3 regions of the Arthrobacter sp. NPDC093125 genome follow, and region 1 is predicted to be linked to each of the others. Evidence: riboswitches for the same ligand, from Rfam matches in the RefSeq annotation. Region 1 holds a riboswitch; each other region holds the start of a gene.
What was found. Region 1 has a riboswitch for cyclic di-AMP ahead of ACIP9X_RS18630 (M23 family metallopeptidase). Riboswitches for the same ligand answer to the same signal wherever they lie in the genome.
Positions count from the first base shown of each region.

Region 2: another riboswitch for cyclic di-AMP. It lies ahead of ACIP9X_RS02360 (LysM peptidoglycan-binding domain-containing protein); the one in region 1 lies ahead of ACIP9X_RS18630 (M23 family metallopeptidase).
Region 3: another riboswitch for cyclic di-AMP. It lies ahead of ACIP9X_RS02600 (hypothetical protein); the one in region 1 lies ahead of ACIP9X_RS18630 (M23 family metallopeptidase).

Region 1 is NZ_JBIVOQ010000014.1:34,820-39,179, reverse strand. It holds gene ACIP9X_RS18635 (benzoate/H(+) symporter BenE family transporter) at 1-218, shown strand, start outside; gene ACIP9X_RS18630 (M23 family metallopeptidase) at 497-1,327, opposite strand; cyclic di-AMP (ydaO/yuaA leader) riboswitch at 1,333-1,507, opposite strand; gene ACIP9X_RS18625 (hypothetical protein) at 1,800-2,231, opposite strand; gene ACIP9X_RS18620 (hypothetical protein) at 3,294-4,292, shown strand.
Region 2 is NZ_JBIVOQ010000001.1:510,812-515,171, reverse strand. It holds gene ACIP9X_RS02365 (hypothetical protein) at 1-351, opposite strand, end outside; gene ACIP9X_RS02360 (LysM peptidoglycan-binding domain-containing protein) at 546-1,436, opposite strand; cyclic di-AMP (ydaO/yuaA leader) riboswitch at 1,439-1,635, opposite strand; gene ACIP9X_RS02355 (inorganic diphosphatase) at 1,827-2,315, opposite strand; gene dacB (D-alanyl-D-alanine carboxypeptidase/D-alanyl-D-alanine-endopeptidase) at 2,479-4,023, shown strand; gene ACIP9X_RS02345 (zinc-dependent metalloprotease) at 4,199-4,360, shown strand, end outside.
Region 3 is NZ_JBIVOQ010000001.1:560,063-564,422, reverse strand. It holds gene bioB (biotin synthase BioB) at 1-897, opposite strand, end outside; gene ACIP9X_RS02600 (hypothetical protein) at 1,154-1,966, opposite strand; cyclic di-AMP (ydaO/yuaA leader) riboswitch at 1,970-2,166, opposite strand; gene ACIP9X_RS02595 (GTP pyrophosphokinase family protein) at 2,323-3,429, opposite strand; gene ACIP9X_RS02590 (alpha/beta hydrolase) at 3,723-4,360, shown strand, end outside.

The DNA of each region.
Region 1 (4,360 bases):
AATTCGTCCTGGTCCTGGGCGGAATCGCGATGCTGCGGGCACTCCAGCAGGCGTTCGTGACCGCATTCTCCACCACCTTCACCCTGGGCGCGCTGGTGACCTTCGTGGTGACCATCTCCGGCCTGGATCTGTTCAACATCCACTCGGCCTTCTGGGGCCTGGTCATCGGATACGCCGCCTCACGGCTGCTGGAGCGTCCGGACCATGCAGGATCGTAAAACGCGGACCGGTGCGTTTTTACGAAGTCAGGGGATTGCCCCAGCGGCACCACAACTGGCCCGTTTCGGCGCAGCATTCCTGCGCCGGGACGGGCCATCTTGCTCCGGCGGTTGTATAGCGGCGGTTGGTCGAGGGTCAAGCCGGGTGACCCGGGCACGGAGGCGAGGAGCTTCTCCGCGTAGGGGTGCTGCCGGTTGCGGTGGACGGTTTCGATGAACCCGTTACTCAAACTAAGCAGAACTTTCAGCAAATGCTGACAGGTCCTAGTGTCATTGCCCTAGAGGTAAGCGGCGGGGTTGACGGTCCGGTCCTTGACCATCACTTCAAAGTGAAGATGGCAGCCAGTGGAGTTACCGGTGGTTCCGACAGCGCCTATCCGACTACCCTTGCCCAGGGCTTGACCCTTCGAAACGCCGATGCTGGCAAGGTGGTTGTATGTGGTCTTCAGGCCCTTGCCGTGGTCAACTACAATCCGGTTTCCGCCACCGTACGGGCTCCAGCCTGCCTCCGTTACCTTTCCCGCAGCTGCAGCCAACACGGGCGTGTTGCATGCCCCTGCGAGATCAAGCCCGGTATGCATTTCGCCGGCGGCCCCGGTCAGGGGATTGCCGCGGAGCCCAAATGGCGAACTCACGTTCACAGAGGCGAGCGGCGCCCGTAGGCCTGCCGAAGGCGCGGAAACCCGGGCGGATTTCGGTGCCGCTTTCCGTGCCGGTTTGGACGCCGCTTTCGGTGCCGCTTTCCGCGCCGGTTTGGACGCCGCTTTCGGTGCCGCTTTCGGTGCCGCTTTCGGCGCCGGGGAGGACTCGACCTGGGGCCGATCAAAAACAAGCGACGATCCTGCCTCCGCCGCCAGGGACGGCTGGGCGGCGGGGGCGGCGGCCGCCTCGGCGCGAACTTCGCGCGCCGTCGAGATCCCGGCTGGCGCGGCGTGAGCCGTGGTGAGCACCGTCATGCCAATCATTCCGGTCACTGCCGCCGCAACAGCCAGCTGTTGGCCGCGGCCCCGCAGCGTCGGCATTGGGGATGAGGCTGCCCGGCGGCGGCCCTTGCCGGATGTACTCGAGAAAATGGCACGGCGTGGGCCGTGGTTGTCGTGGGAAGGCAAAGCGTAGATCCTCTCGACGCCGGCGAAATTAGCTGTCGGATTCGGACGAGTGGACTGTCCGGCCTCCCCTGACACGCGCCTCACGGGCATGCAATGACAGGGCCAGGCTTCACCCCAAGACGCCCAAAGGCGTCATTCGTGGGTCTTCCGCCCCCGCCTAGAGATAAGGGTTCATGTACCGCCGGCGGGGTTTGGCGAAGCGGGTACACGCATACCACGTGAGGGTATGGCTACCTCCCATGTAAGCAAGAAAAGCTTTATGTTACAAATTCGTTACTGAGTCCTGCGCGCGTCGCTATTGTGGATGAGGGCGTGATTTAGTAACTAGCCCGGTCCCTGGCGAGTAATGCACTGCCCCGCCAAACCGTAGCAACCCGCCCCGCACCCCTCCTGCTCGCGGATTTTGGACTTGCTATAGTCCCGTCCCAAGGTAGTTTCTTCTTCTGGGCAAGCCACGCCGCATTGCGCGGCCTTACCGTGGACGCGACCGGCGAGAGATACTGACGGTGCCAGCTCCGGCGGTTGCCGCCGCTGGATCCGTGCCTACGACCCAGTGCTGGTGCCACCTAACTGAGGCTTCAGGTGCAGCTCCGGATCGATGTCCGGCCAACGGCGGATCCATTCCTTTCCTCATCTGCTCGGAGTAGTCGCCGAGCTCACGGTCGGGCACATGTAGCCAGTCATCCAGATACTCCACGAACGCGTCGGTCCTCATGCGCAGGGCCTTGATTTCCGCAGAGGAGCGGTCAGCTTCGGGAGGAAGCTCCGGCAGCTGCTGGCAGTCCCGCACGAGGGCCGTTCTCCACGCGAATAGTTCCTGGATGAAGGCCTGAGCGCCCGTTGTCTGCAGCTCAACGGGCAGTATGCGGATGAAGACTTCGAACTCTGACGCAGAGTCTCGCATCTCCAGCTTCGGTCCATAAACCCGCACGCGGTGGCAGTGACTGGGTGGCCCGTCAGCATGCCGGCAGGCTAACATGCGATGTCGTCAGGCGACCTCGGGCGCTGATGGCTGTATGCCTTAGCGGCCGAGGTGACTGGCTCAGGTCGGGGAGTATCAGACGGCCTGCGCGCGTCGACGGCATCTATCTTCAACCTCAGTGGGCTACAAGTCATGTAACCCTCCCCCGCACCCAGCATGAACTAGCAGAACAGCCACTACGAGCGGACGAAAGGAAACCCGGGTGAAATCCGAAACACGCAGCCCAGGAACCCGCACGGAATTTTCCTCATGTCATGTTGGTCGAGCCATGAACGCCCATGAAGTGGTGTGGGACGACGAAAGCGTCGATCCAGGAAGCCAAGGAGGCAACCGGCCACAGCAACGGCCACCAATGAAAAAGGCCCCCGAGGGGGCCCTTCACAACACAAATTGTGCATACTCATAGGCTAAAAACCTGAACAGGTAAACCGCTGCGCCCGAGGTGGGACTTCCCCAATCCGTGCGGTCCGACCTCAGTTCAACCGAATCCGAAGCCCAAGGTGTGCACATTGCCACACCCTTCTTTTTTTGCCCGCTCAATGCACGGTCCAGTGGAATGCGGCAGCCTTTCGGGCGCGCCCAAGGGCCCGGCACGACCTAGATTCCCAGGCACCATCACCGACTCCAAGTGACTCGTGCCCTACCCGCCCGATTTCTTATGATCGGCGGCAGACCCTTTGGCAAGGAGGGCGCTTCCACGCCTTATTGATCACGCTCTGGGCGGAGCCCCTGCCCATCGTCCTGCAGCGCTACATTGAAGCGACGACCCCCGCTTTCTTGTCAGGCGCTATTCACGGCTCGGAGTGGGGCCGTCCAATGGAACGTCGGCCATCGGGGAGAAAGCCGACTTTAGACAGATGACGGAACCCTGGGCGCTGCGGCTCTGGACGTGTTTCCGGGTTGCGGCGATGATGAAAACATGCGCGAGACGAGCTGATCAGCCGCAGCTTGCGATAACACGCCGCGGTGTGGAGGCGCATCGCCATGTCACCCAAATCTGACCGCGCGGAGCATACTGCTGCTGCCGGCTCCATCAAGCCCGACAGGCATTTCCTCCCTGACTACTACGCTCATGTCCCCACGGAGGAGGTGCAGAACTACAGCACCGAAACCCTCCGGGCCAGAGCTGTGCATCTCTCGGTGGCGTCGTCGCGACGCCCGGGACAGGCCGCAGTCGGCATCCTGAATGAGCTCGAGGCGAGCATCGTTGCAGTGGTTACAGAGGACTTGCCCTACCTGGTTCAGTCCGTAATGGCTGAGCTCGCCCGTGAAGACGCCTCAATCCGGCTGCTCGTTCATCCGACCTTCCAGGTGCTGCGCGATCCGGATTCCCACACCCTGCTGGACGTCCGCCCCGGACCTTCCAGAGAAGGCCTTCTGGAAGAGTCCGTGCCGCCTGCCCGTGGAACATCAGAGACCTGGGTGGCCATGGAAATCGGCAAGCTGGCAGATGAGGCAGCCGAGAGCGAGCTCACGGAACGCCTGCAAAGGGTGTTGGACGATGTCCGTATCGTCGCTGAGGACGCCGCTGCCATCCACGGCAAGGTCTCCGAGGCCGTTACCTCGGTAGACGGATTCCCGCAGGCTGTTGTTCCGCCACCGGAACAGCTCCACCAGTTGCTCCTTTGGCTCGACGACGGCAACTTTCTGTTCTTCGGGTACACCGAATATGAACTTACGACGGCGGGCGGCCAGGAGCTGCTTTCTGAGCGGCAAAGTTCCCCGCTGGGTCTGCTGAGGCGACCGGTGGGCGGCGCTGCCGGAATGACGGCGCCAGGGCTGCTCCGGACTTGCGGATGCCAGGCACTCACGGTTGCCATCTCCGAGATTCGGTCTACCGTCCTGAGGCGGTCGTACTTGGATGAATTGCGCCTGCAGGTGTTCAACGAGGCCGGGAGGGTCACGGGAGAACATGGGCACACAGTCGGCCAACCAATGGAACGAGCCGGAACAGGTCATCGAAGCAGCCATCCAGATACTTAGCCAAACCCCCGACGGCGATGAACTGATTGCACTGCCCTGGATTGGCTTGCAGTACAGAAATGAACCCT
Region 2 (4,360 bases), on a different contig from region 1:
ATCGGCATAGGGACCCTCGACGGCCACGGGAATCCGCTCCTTGCTGTTGCGGAGCCTGTCCACCGCCCGGCGGGCGTAGATGAGGCTGTGGCCGCCGGCATCCTTGATCTGGTTGGGCAGCGGTTCGTTTACCGGCCCCACGCCGAGTCCCACGTACCAGCTGCCGCATCGAAGGGCGACCAGGGCGGCGTCCACTGCCTGGTGGGGACAGTCCACTATCCCCTGGACCTCGTCCTCGACCGACCGATCGAAGTCGAGGCGCGCGGGGATATGCCGGAGGTCCTTGAGCAGTTGCGGGACCCGGTCGCCGTCGCGCCGGCTGTCTGTTTGGTTGATAGTCAGCGTGAACATCGTGAATCACACTACCTGCTGGTCGCTGCGAGACAAGTTTGTCCCACCCGAACCAGGAGAGTTGTCCGTGCTGGAATTCTTGTCCCCGCCCCGAGCTGCTGTTATTCCCGGAGCGCAAAGCTTCCGCTGCCCGTATGCGGAAACAGCAGCGGCAGGCGCCGTAGCACCTGCCGCTGGTGTGTTTGAACTGACGCTTAGGCGTTGACGCGCACGTAGCTCGTTCCTGTCAGCCAGGAGGTCGGGTGAACGATGGTTTCGTTGACGCCGTTCATGCCACTGCTGATGGCCTGCCCGTTCCCGATGTAGATGGCAACGTGGCCGGAGCTGATGATCAGGTCGCCGGGCTGCGGGTTTGAAACCGGGGTTCCGTACTGGTGGAACTGCATGGGCGCAAGATCGCCCACCTGCTTGCCGATCGAGCGCAGTGCCTGCTCCACCAGGATGGTGCAGTCCTGGGTAGCTCCCAGCTGTGCACGGGCGGATGCCACGAGCGCGCCGCCGACTCCGCTGGCCGGGGTGGTGGAGGATGCCGTCTTGGTCGAAGCCGGCTTGATGGACGCGGAAGCGTGGTAAATGCCCATGCTGGCCTGCTGGGGTGCTGCCGGAGCGGCGTGCGGAACAGCAGGGGCAGCCGGAGCGGCCGGAGCGGCCGCCTGTGGAGCCGGTGCAGCGTGTGCGGCGCCCGGAATCACGATCTGGTCACCTGGGTAGATCACCGAGGACAGGGACAGCCCGTTGGCAGACAGGACGGCGTTCAGGGCAACGCCGTGCTGTGCAGAGATCGCGCCGAGGGTGTCGCCTGGCGCAACCGTGTGGGTGGCGCCGGATGCGGCAGGCGCAGCAGGTGCCGGAGCGTGAGCTGCGGTCTGGGCTTGGACGCTGGCGGTACCCGATGTCTCTGGAGCGTTGGCGCCGGCCATGGCGGGGGCTCCGACGCCGAAGACAAGGCCTGAAGCGGCGGCGACGGCGGCGGCCGGCCGGGCCATGGATGATGCGTTGGACTTCAGAGAATAGGACAGTCCCTGCAAAGCGATGGACTGAGTCGGGGTGGCGCGGTGGCGCGCGGACATGGTCTTACGTGACATGGATTTTGCCTCTCCCATGCCTGCGGGGTGAGCTGTCGGGTTCGGATGGGAGGTCACCCGGTCCTGCGTCCCTTGCGAAAGGGAGCGACAGGACTTAACCCCAAGTCCTTGGAAACCAAGGACGGTAAAGACGTGGTTCCCCCGTCCCTGCCAGTTGGATATTGCGAACGGATCCCGGTCAGCGGCAGGGCTCGGCATTCCTCCCGGGAGTGCCCCGACGGAAACCAAGGCACCGGAAGAGGCTATCCCACGAACCCGGTAAAAGTCACATTTGCGTAACGGCGCCGGTCGTTCCGGCGTGGCCTGGCAGCGAAATTCAGCCGGTTAAATTACGACGGCGGCTGGTGCGGTCCGCTTGGAACCGCACAGCCGCCGTCGTGCTGGGGAACGTTAGTGTGCTGCAGGCACGTAGCGCTTGATGGAGGCCTCGAGCTCTGCCTCTGCGGCGGCACGGTCGGCCCAGCCCTCGGCCTTGACCCACTTGCCGGGCTCCAGGTCCTTGTAGCGGGTGAAGAAGTGCTCGATTTCCTTGATCAGGAACTCGCTGACGTCGCTGACTTCCTGGATGTGGTCGAACCGGGGATCGGCCGGCACGCAGAGGACCTTGGCGTCACCGCCGCCGTCGTCGGTCATGTTGAAGACGCCGATGGGGCGGGCCTCAACGATGACGCCCGGGTGCAGATCGAAGTCCTGCAGCAGCACCAGTGCGTCCAGCGGGTCGCCGTCTTCGCCGAGGGTGTTCTCGAAGAAGCCGTAGTGGGTGGGGTACTGCATGGAAGTGAAGAGAACGCGGTCCAGGCGGACGCGGCCGGTCTCGTGGTCGACTTCGTACTTGACGCGCGATCCCTTGGGAATCTCGATGGTCACGTCATGCTTCATGGAATGCTCCTCGACGATTGCTTGGGTGTTTGCGGCACGCTGGCATCCATTTAGATTCAACGAAAAAGGGCTGTCGCTGCCGCCGACTACTATTGAGGATATAGCGAGAGGCCCAGGTTTCAGGAACTAATGGGGTAATTTCAGGACTTTGAGGACCAGCGGCATGAGGGGCACCACAGGCAAGGCAACCGGCCGCGCCAGGATCGGCAGAAGACGCAGCGGTCCGCGTAGTGCCGGCATCGGCGTGCTGCTCCGGGCCTGGCCCACCCTGCTCCTTACGGTCCTGCTCGCCGCCCTGGCCATTCCCGCCGGGATGCTGATTGCCCCCGCGCTGACGGGCCAGGCCCCGACGATGGCGGCTCCGGTGCAGACCCCTGCGTGGCAGCTCTTGCCGAAGGAGCTGTCTGTTCCCCAAGGGATTGATCCGCTCAGCACGTCAGCGCCCATTCCCTTGCCTGCGCAGGTCGCGGCCAAGCTGAACCCGGTTCTGAAGACCGACGGCGGCGGCACCTTTACGGGGGTAGTCCAGGACGCCGTCACGGGCAAAGTGCTGTTCGACCGGAACGGCGCCGCCAGCAGGATCCCGGCATCCAACATGAAGCTGCTCACCGCCGCGGCCGCACTGAAGGCCATCGGACCGGAGACGCGGTTCAGCACCAAAGCAGTGGCAGGCCCGGCACCCGGCGCAAAGTCGGGCGCGGCAAGTTCCAATTCGAGGACGGTGGTGCTGGTGGGCGGCGGAGACGTCCTCCTCACTGCAGGCGAGTCCGCCAAGGACAAGGTGCTGGGCCATGCCGGACTGGCCACTCTCGCCAAACTGACCGTGGAGTCCCTGCGCCAAGACGGGTTCCGCGGCAGGGTGGACGTCCTGGTGGACGACTCCCTCTTTACCGGCGCGCCCCTCAACACTGCCTGGAGCCCGGACGACGTCGCTGCCGGCGAGATGGCCCCGCTCTTTCCGCTCGCCCTGAATTCGGCGCGCTTCGATCCGGCCGTCACCGCTGGCCCCCGCCCGCAGGACTCAGCCCTGGCCGCGGGCGAGGCGTTCGCCGCCCAGCTCACGGCGGCCGGTGCCGCCGCGGGACTGCAGGTGGCGCCCGCCGTCGGACGTCTGGAGGGGAAAGCGGCGCCGGACGCCGCCGTTCTGGGTGAGGTGCAATCCGCGACTGTCAGCCGGCAGGTCGACCACATGCTCCAGACTTCCGACAACTACCTGGCCGAGGCCCTGGGCAGGATGGCTGCTGCCGCAACCGGGCAGCCGGCCAGCAACGAAGGCGCCGCAGCCGCCGTGCTGCAGCAGCTCGCAGGTCTCGGCGTGCCCACCGACGGCATGATTGTGGCCGATGTTTCCGGGCTGGCCCTTGCCAACCAGGTGTCGGCCCGCCAGTTCTCCGAGGTCGTGCGCGCCATCGCGGCCGGCCAGGATGCCCGGCTGCGTGCAGCGCTGGCGGGGTTCCCCGTCGCAGGCCTTACCGGAACGCTGGGGGACAGGTACGTTGACGCGTCCAGTGCGGAGGGCGCCGGACTGGTCCGCGCCAAAACCGGAACGCTGAACACTGTGATCGCGCTGAGCGGGTACGTCGTGGATGCCGACGGCCGGCTCCTGGTGTTCTCCTTCATCGGCAACGGCCTGACGCCGGGTGCCGCCGGCAACAAACTGGCGCTGGACGCGTCGGCGACGGTGCTGGCCGCCTGCGGCTGCCGTTAGACCGGGAGGGCATCCCGCGGTTGGGCCGGGGGATGTGCCCGCGGCAGGGCCGGCGGACTGCCTGACAGCTGGCTGCCCGATCCCAATTCCGGTTCCACGCGCCGGTTCGCCATGCCGGTTCGCCGGTGGGCGAACTTAAGGCGCAATTTCAGGGGCGTGTGATCTGATGGATCGTATGGAGTCAACAGCAGGCCAGACATCGGCCGCAGGCCAGACCTCTGCCCCAGCCCTGATCAATTGGGAACTTGCCGCGTCCGCTGCCGCCCGGCTGGCCCCGCCCGGACCTTCCTTGAGTCCGAGGGAGATCGGCGACGCCGTCGACCAGCTCCGTGCAGCA
Region 3 (4,360 bases), on a different contig from region 1:
CCCGTCCCTCGTGCCGAGGTCGCCGAGGGTGAGTTCGCGTCCGCCGGCGTAGCGGAGCACGGTGCGGGGCATGGCGAGCCGGAACGCGGCGATGGCGCGCAGGGCGTCCTTGCCGTCCATGATCTCCTGGTTCTCGAGCGGGGTCCCCGGGCGCGGATTCAGGAAGTTGAGCGGCACCTCGTGGGGTTCCAGGGCGGCGAGCTGGGCGGCGAGTTCGGCCCGCTGTTCAAGGGTTTCGCCCATCCCGATGAGGGCGCCGCAGCACAGTTCCATGCCGGCCGCCTTGACCATGTTGCAGGTCTCGAGGCGCTCCTCGTAAGTGTGGGTCGTGACGACTTCGGGGAAGTAGCTGCGTGCCGTTTCGAGGTTGTGGTTGTAGCGGTGGACCCCCCACTCGGCCAGCTGGTCGACCTGCCGCTGGGTGAGCATCCCCAGCGAGCAGGCGATGTTGATGTCGACAGCTTGGTTGATGCGGTCGATCGCGAACTTGATCTGGTTCATGAGTTTGATGTCGGGGCCACGGACGGCGGCGACGATGCAGAACTCGGTGGCGCCGGTGGCTGCGGTTTCCTTGGCTGCCTTGACGAGTTCAGGAATGTCCAGCCAGACGCCGCGGACAGGGGAGTCGAACAGGCCTGACTGGCTGCAGAAGTGGCAGTCCTCGGGGCAGCCGCCGGTCTTGATCGAGATGATGCCCTCCACCTCGACATCCTCGCCGCAGTGCTTGAGCCGGACTTCGTGGGCCAGCTGGAGGGCTGCGGGAAGTGCATCGTCCGGAAGGCGGAGAACCTCGACCAGCTGGCTTTCGCTCAGTCCCACGCCCTCCTCGAGGACCTGTTGCCGGGCGGTCTCGAGGATTTCGTAGCGGGTCACGGGCGGGTCTGCCTGAATCGTCATTGATTTTGTTCCTTGCCTTGTAGGTGCGGATCTCTCTCAAACAGACGCTAGTTTCCAAATCGGGGCGCCATTTTGGAGGGTTTCTACAAGGAGGCAGGGCGGAAGTTTGACGGGATATGGAAGCTGTCCCCGCCGTCGAGGGAAGGCAAAACGTGCATAGGGCAGCAAAAAGCCGGCGCTCCGCTGCCCCCAAGGCAGCGCAACGCCGGCTCTGTGAGCGCACCTTATTCAGGTGCGCGGTCTTGCTTAGTCGCGGTTAGGCTGCGGGCCGCACAAAGGTGACCGGACCGGTTGCGGTGAGCCAGGACAGCGGGTGAACGATGGTCTCGTTCACGCCGTTCATGCCGCCGCTGAGCGCCTTGCCGTTTCCGACGAAGATGGCTACGTGGCCGGACTGGACAATCATGTCGCCGGGCTGGGGCGTGGAGACGACCTTGCCGTAGTTCATGAACTGCATGGGGGCGAGGTCGCCAACACGGATGCCCGAGGCGCCCAGTGCCTTCTCCACCATGGCGGTGCAGTCCTGGCTGATGCCGACCTGGGCGTAGGCCGCGGCGACCATGGAGGCGTTGATGCCGCCGGCGGCTGCGGGCGCGGGGGCCTTTGCCGGTGCCGGTGCGGACTTGACCGTGACCTTCGGCGCGGGCGCGGCCGCGGGTGCCGGAGCAGCGGCGGGGGCGGCGGCAGCAGCCTTCGGCGCTGCAGCAACCCTGGGAGCCGCAGGCGCAGCCGGCTTCTCCACAACGACGGGTGCCTTGACAACGGGGGCCGGCGTGGACTTCACGGCCGGGCGCTCGTAGGCGATGCTGACGCTGGAGCTGGCGCTCAGCGGGGCCTGCGACTGGCTGGCAGCCTCGGGAGCTGAGGCGGGGGCGGCGGCCTTCTGGGCCGGGGCGTTGGCGGCATTCGCGGCCATGGTCCCGGTGAAGGCGAGCCCCGATGCCGCGAGGACCACGGCAGCCTTGCGTCCCAGTCCTCCGGCATTTGCCGTGACTGCGCGCGATGCGGAAGCGAACGGGTTTGAACGGCCGGCCGCTGCGCGGCGGGCAGGGGTAATGCGTGAAGACATGAAGGAGCCTCTCCCGATGCCTGCGAGGTGAGCTGTCGGATTCGGATGGGAGACACCCGGCCGCGGCCTGAGGAATCAGGATCTGCGCGGCTTCACCCCAAGGCCCGCTTCGAGCGGGCCGAAAATTGGTTTCCCCGTCTCTGCCGGAAAGGTCTGCGATCGGATCCCGAGGCTGCGGCAGAGTTAGGCAATCAGCGCGGGAATGCCTTCCTCGGTGAGGAAGGCACGTCTTCTACCGTACGGGAGCCTGGAGCAAAAGTCACATTTGGGTAACAGGGGCGTGTTGTGCGAGCGATCTCAGGTTGCGCCGGGTAGGGGTGCGTCGGGAGGTGGAGTCCGCCGCGCCGCGGCCGGCTCTACTTCTTGGTCTGCCGGTAGCGTTCGATCTGCTTCAGCCGCCGCAGGAGGCTGTCGCGCCGCGGGTGCGGAACGACGTCGGGCGCTTCTGCGGTGAGGTCGATGTGCCTCGTGCCGTACTGCCACAGCAGCAGGTCATCCAGCAGCCGGTCCGGACCGGGGGAGTAGCGGTGGTCCAGGGCCTTGCGGACCTCGGTGATCCGGTTGGCGCTGAGCAGACCGGCCAGTTGCACGGTCTGGTTGAGGCCGTGGGCAGCCATGAGCTCAGCCGCCCATCCCCAGTCATCGTCCACTTTCCGGTCCACGTGCGGCAGCAGTGCGCGCCACACGTCACGGATGCGGTTGGGCGTGAGCTGGGCCGCGCCCTCGCCGTCCATGTCCCAGTAGCTGCGGACCTCCTCATAGCGCTCGTGCAGGTCAGCGAAGGCGGTCTCCACCGTTTCCAGCATGGCGGCCGTGGCCGTGAACTGCCGGTCGAAATGGGGCGTCCAGGCGCGCGGGTCCTCCGCCTTGAAGCGGATATCGTGTTCGATCTCACTCCACGCGTGCGCAAAGACGGTGCGGATCTGGCACTCGAAGAAATAGCTGCCGTTCGGCTGAACCTCAGGGTTGAAGACCTGCTGGTATTCCTTGACCACGTCGTTTTGGATGGTCCGCAGAATCAGGTGCCGGCTGGAGTAGCCGTATGTTCCGGACTCAATGGAGCCGATGTCCTTCTCGCGGTCCCCGCGGCAGTCGAAGAGCTGGCGCTGGCGCTTGATGATGTTGGCCACGGCGGCGTTTTCCGTCGGCAGCTTGGTGATCACGCGGACGCCCACCATGTCGTTGAGGGTGCGGAAGGGGTCGGGGAACTTCAGCAGGCGCGGCCCGTCCGGTTCGAGCGGCTCCTCGGTCCGCGAGATTTTCTCCCGGAATGACTCCACCGTCTTTGTCCGGCCGGTGACGAACAGAGGGGTGACCTCCGTATCCTTGAGCATGGTCCGCAGCATCAGCAGGACCTCGCGGGTGACAAGCTTCAGGGCCGGCCGGACACGCTCGTAGAGCTCCACGTTCTCCTGCACGGACTCGCGCTGGCTGACGTCCAGCCGGTCCCAGTTGCTTGCCATGGCTCCAAACTATCAAGGGCGTGTGACAGCCGGGGATGTGACGCCGGCAGGCAGCACACTTCCATGCCCAAAAGCGGCGTGCACCGAACCGGCAGCGGGGTGCATCTTACGGCAGCGGCCTGCGCACGCGCCACAGCGGGTCCGGCTTTCCGCCGATGGGAGCCAGCTCACTGTTAGGCTCGGCACATGGCTGATGTGCGCCGTCGGACTCTGCTGTCCCCTGGACAGCCGGGCACCGCGGCAGTGGCGGGCAGGGGCAAGCCTCCTGCGCGCCAGGACCCAAGGAGGATGCAGTGAAGCGGCAGAAGTACCAATACGGTGACCACCCCAGCCAGTGGGGCGAGCTCTTTCTGCCGGAAACGCCGCCCGCATCCTCGTCCCGCAATGGGAAGCGCCGGCCTGCCCGCGGCGTCGTGGTGGTCATCCACGGCGGATACTGGCGCTCGCAGTACGGAGCCGAACTGGGTGAACCGCTGGCGAAGGACCTGGCAGCCCACGGCATGCCGGCCTGGAACCTGGAGTACCGCCGGGCCGGGAACGGCGGCGGATGGCCGCACACCTTCGAGGACGTGCTGGCCGGGATTGACCGGCTGCGCGGGGTAGCTGAAGAACACGGACTGGACCTCACCAACGTCGTGGCGCTGGGGCACTCCGCCGGCGGCCATCTCGCCGTCTGGGCTGCCGGCCGTGACCGCCTCGCGGAGCTGGGCACGCCGGATGCGGACAGGCAGGTCGAGAGGAACCTCAACGGCCAGGCCGTGCGTCTGACGGGAGTGGTCAGCCAGTCGGGGCTGCTCAACCTCGCCCAGGCCGACTGGCTCGATCTCAGCAACGGGGCAGTGAGCAACCTGATGGGCGGCTCCTCCGGCAAGTACCCCAAGCGGCACAAGTACGCGGATCCCATGACCGCGGTCCCGCTGAATATCCCCGT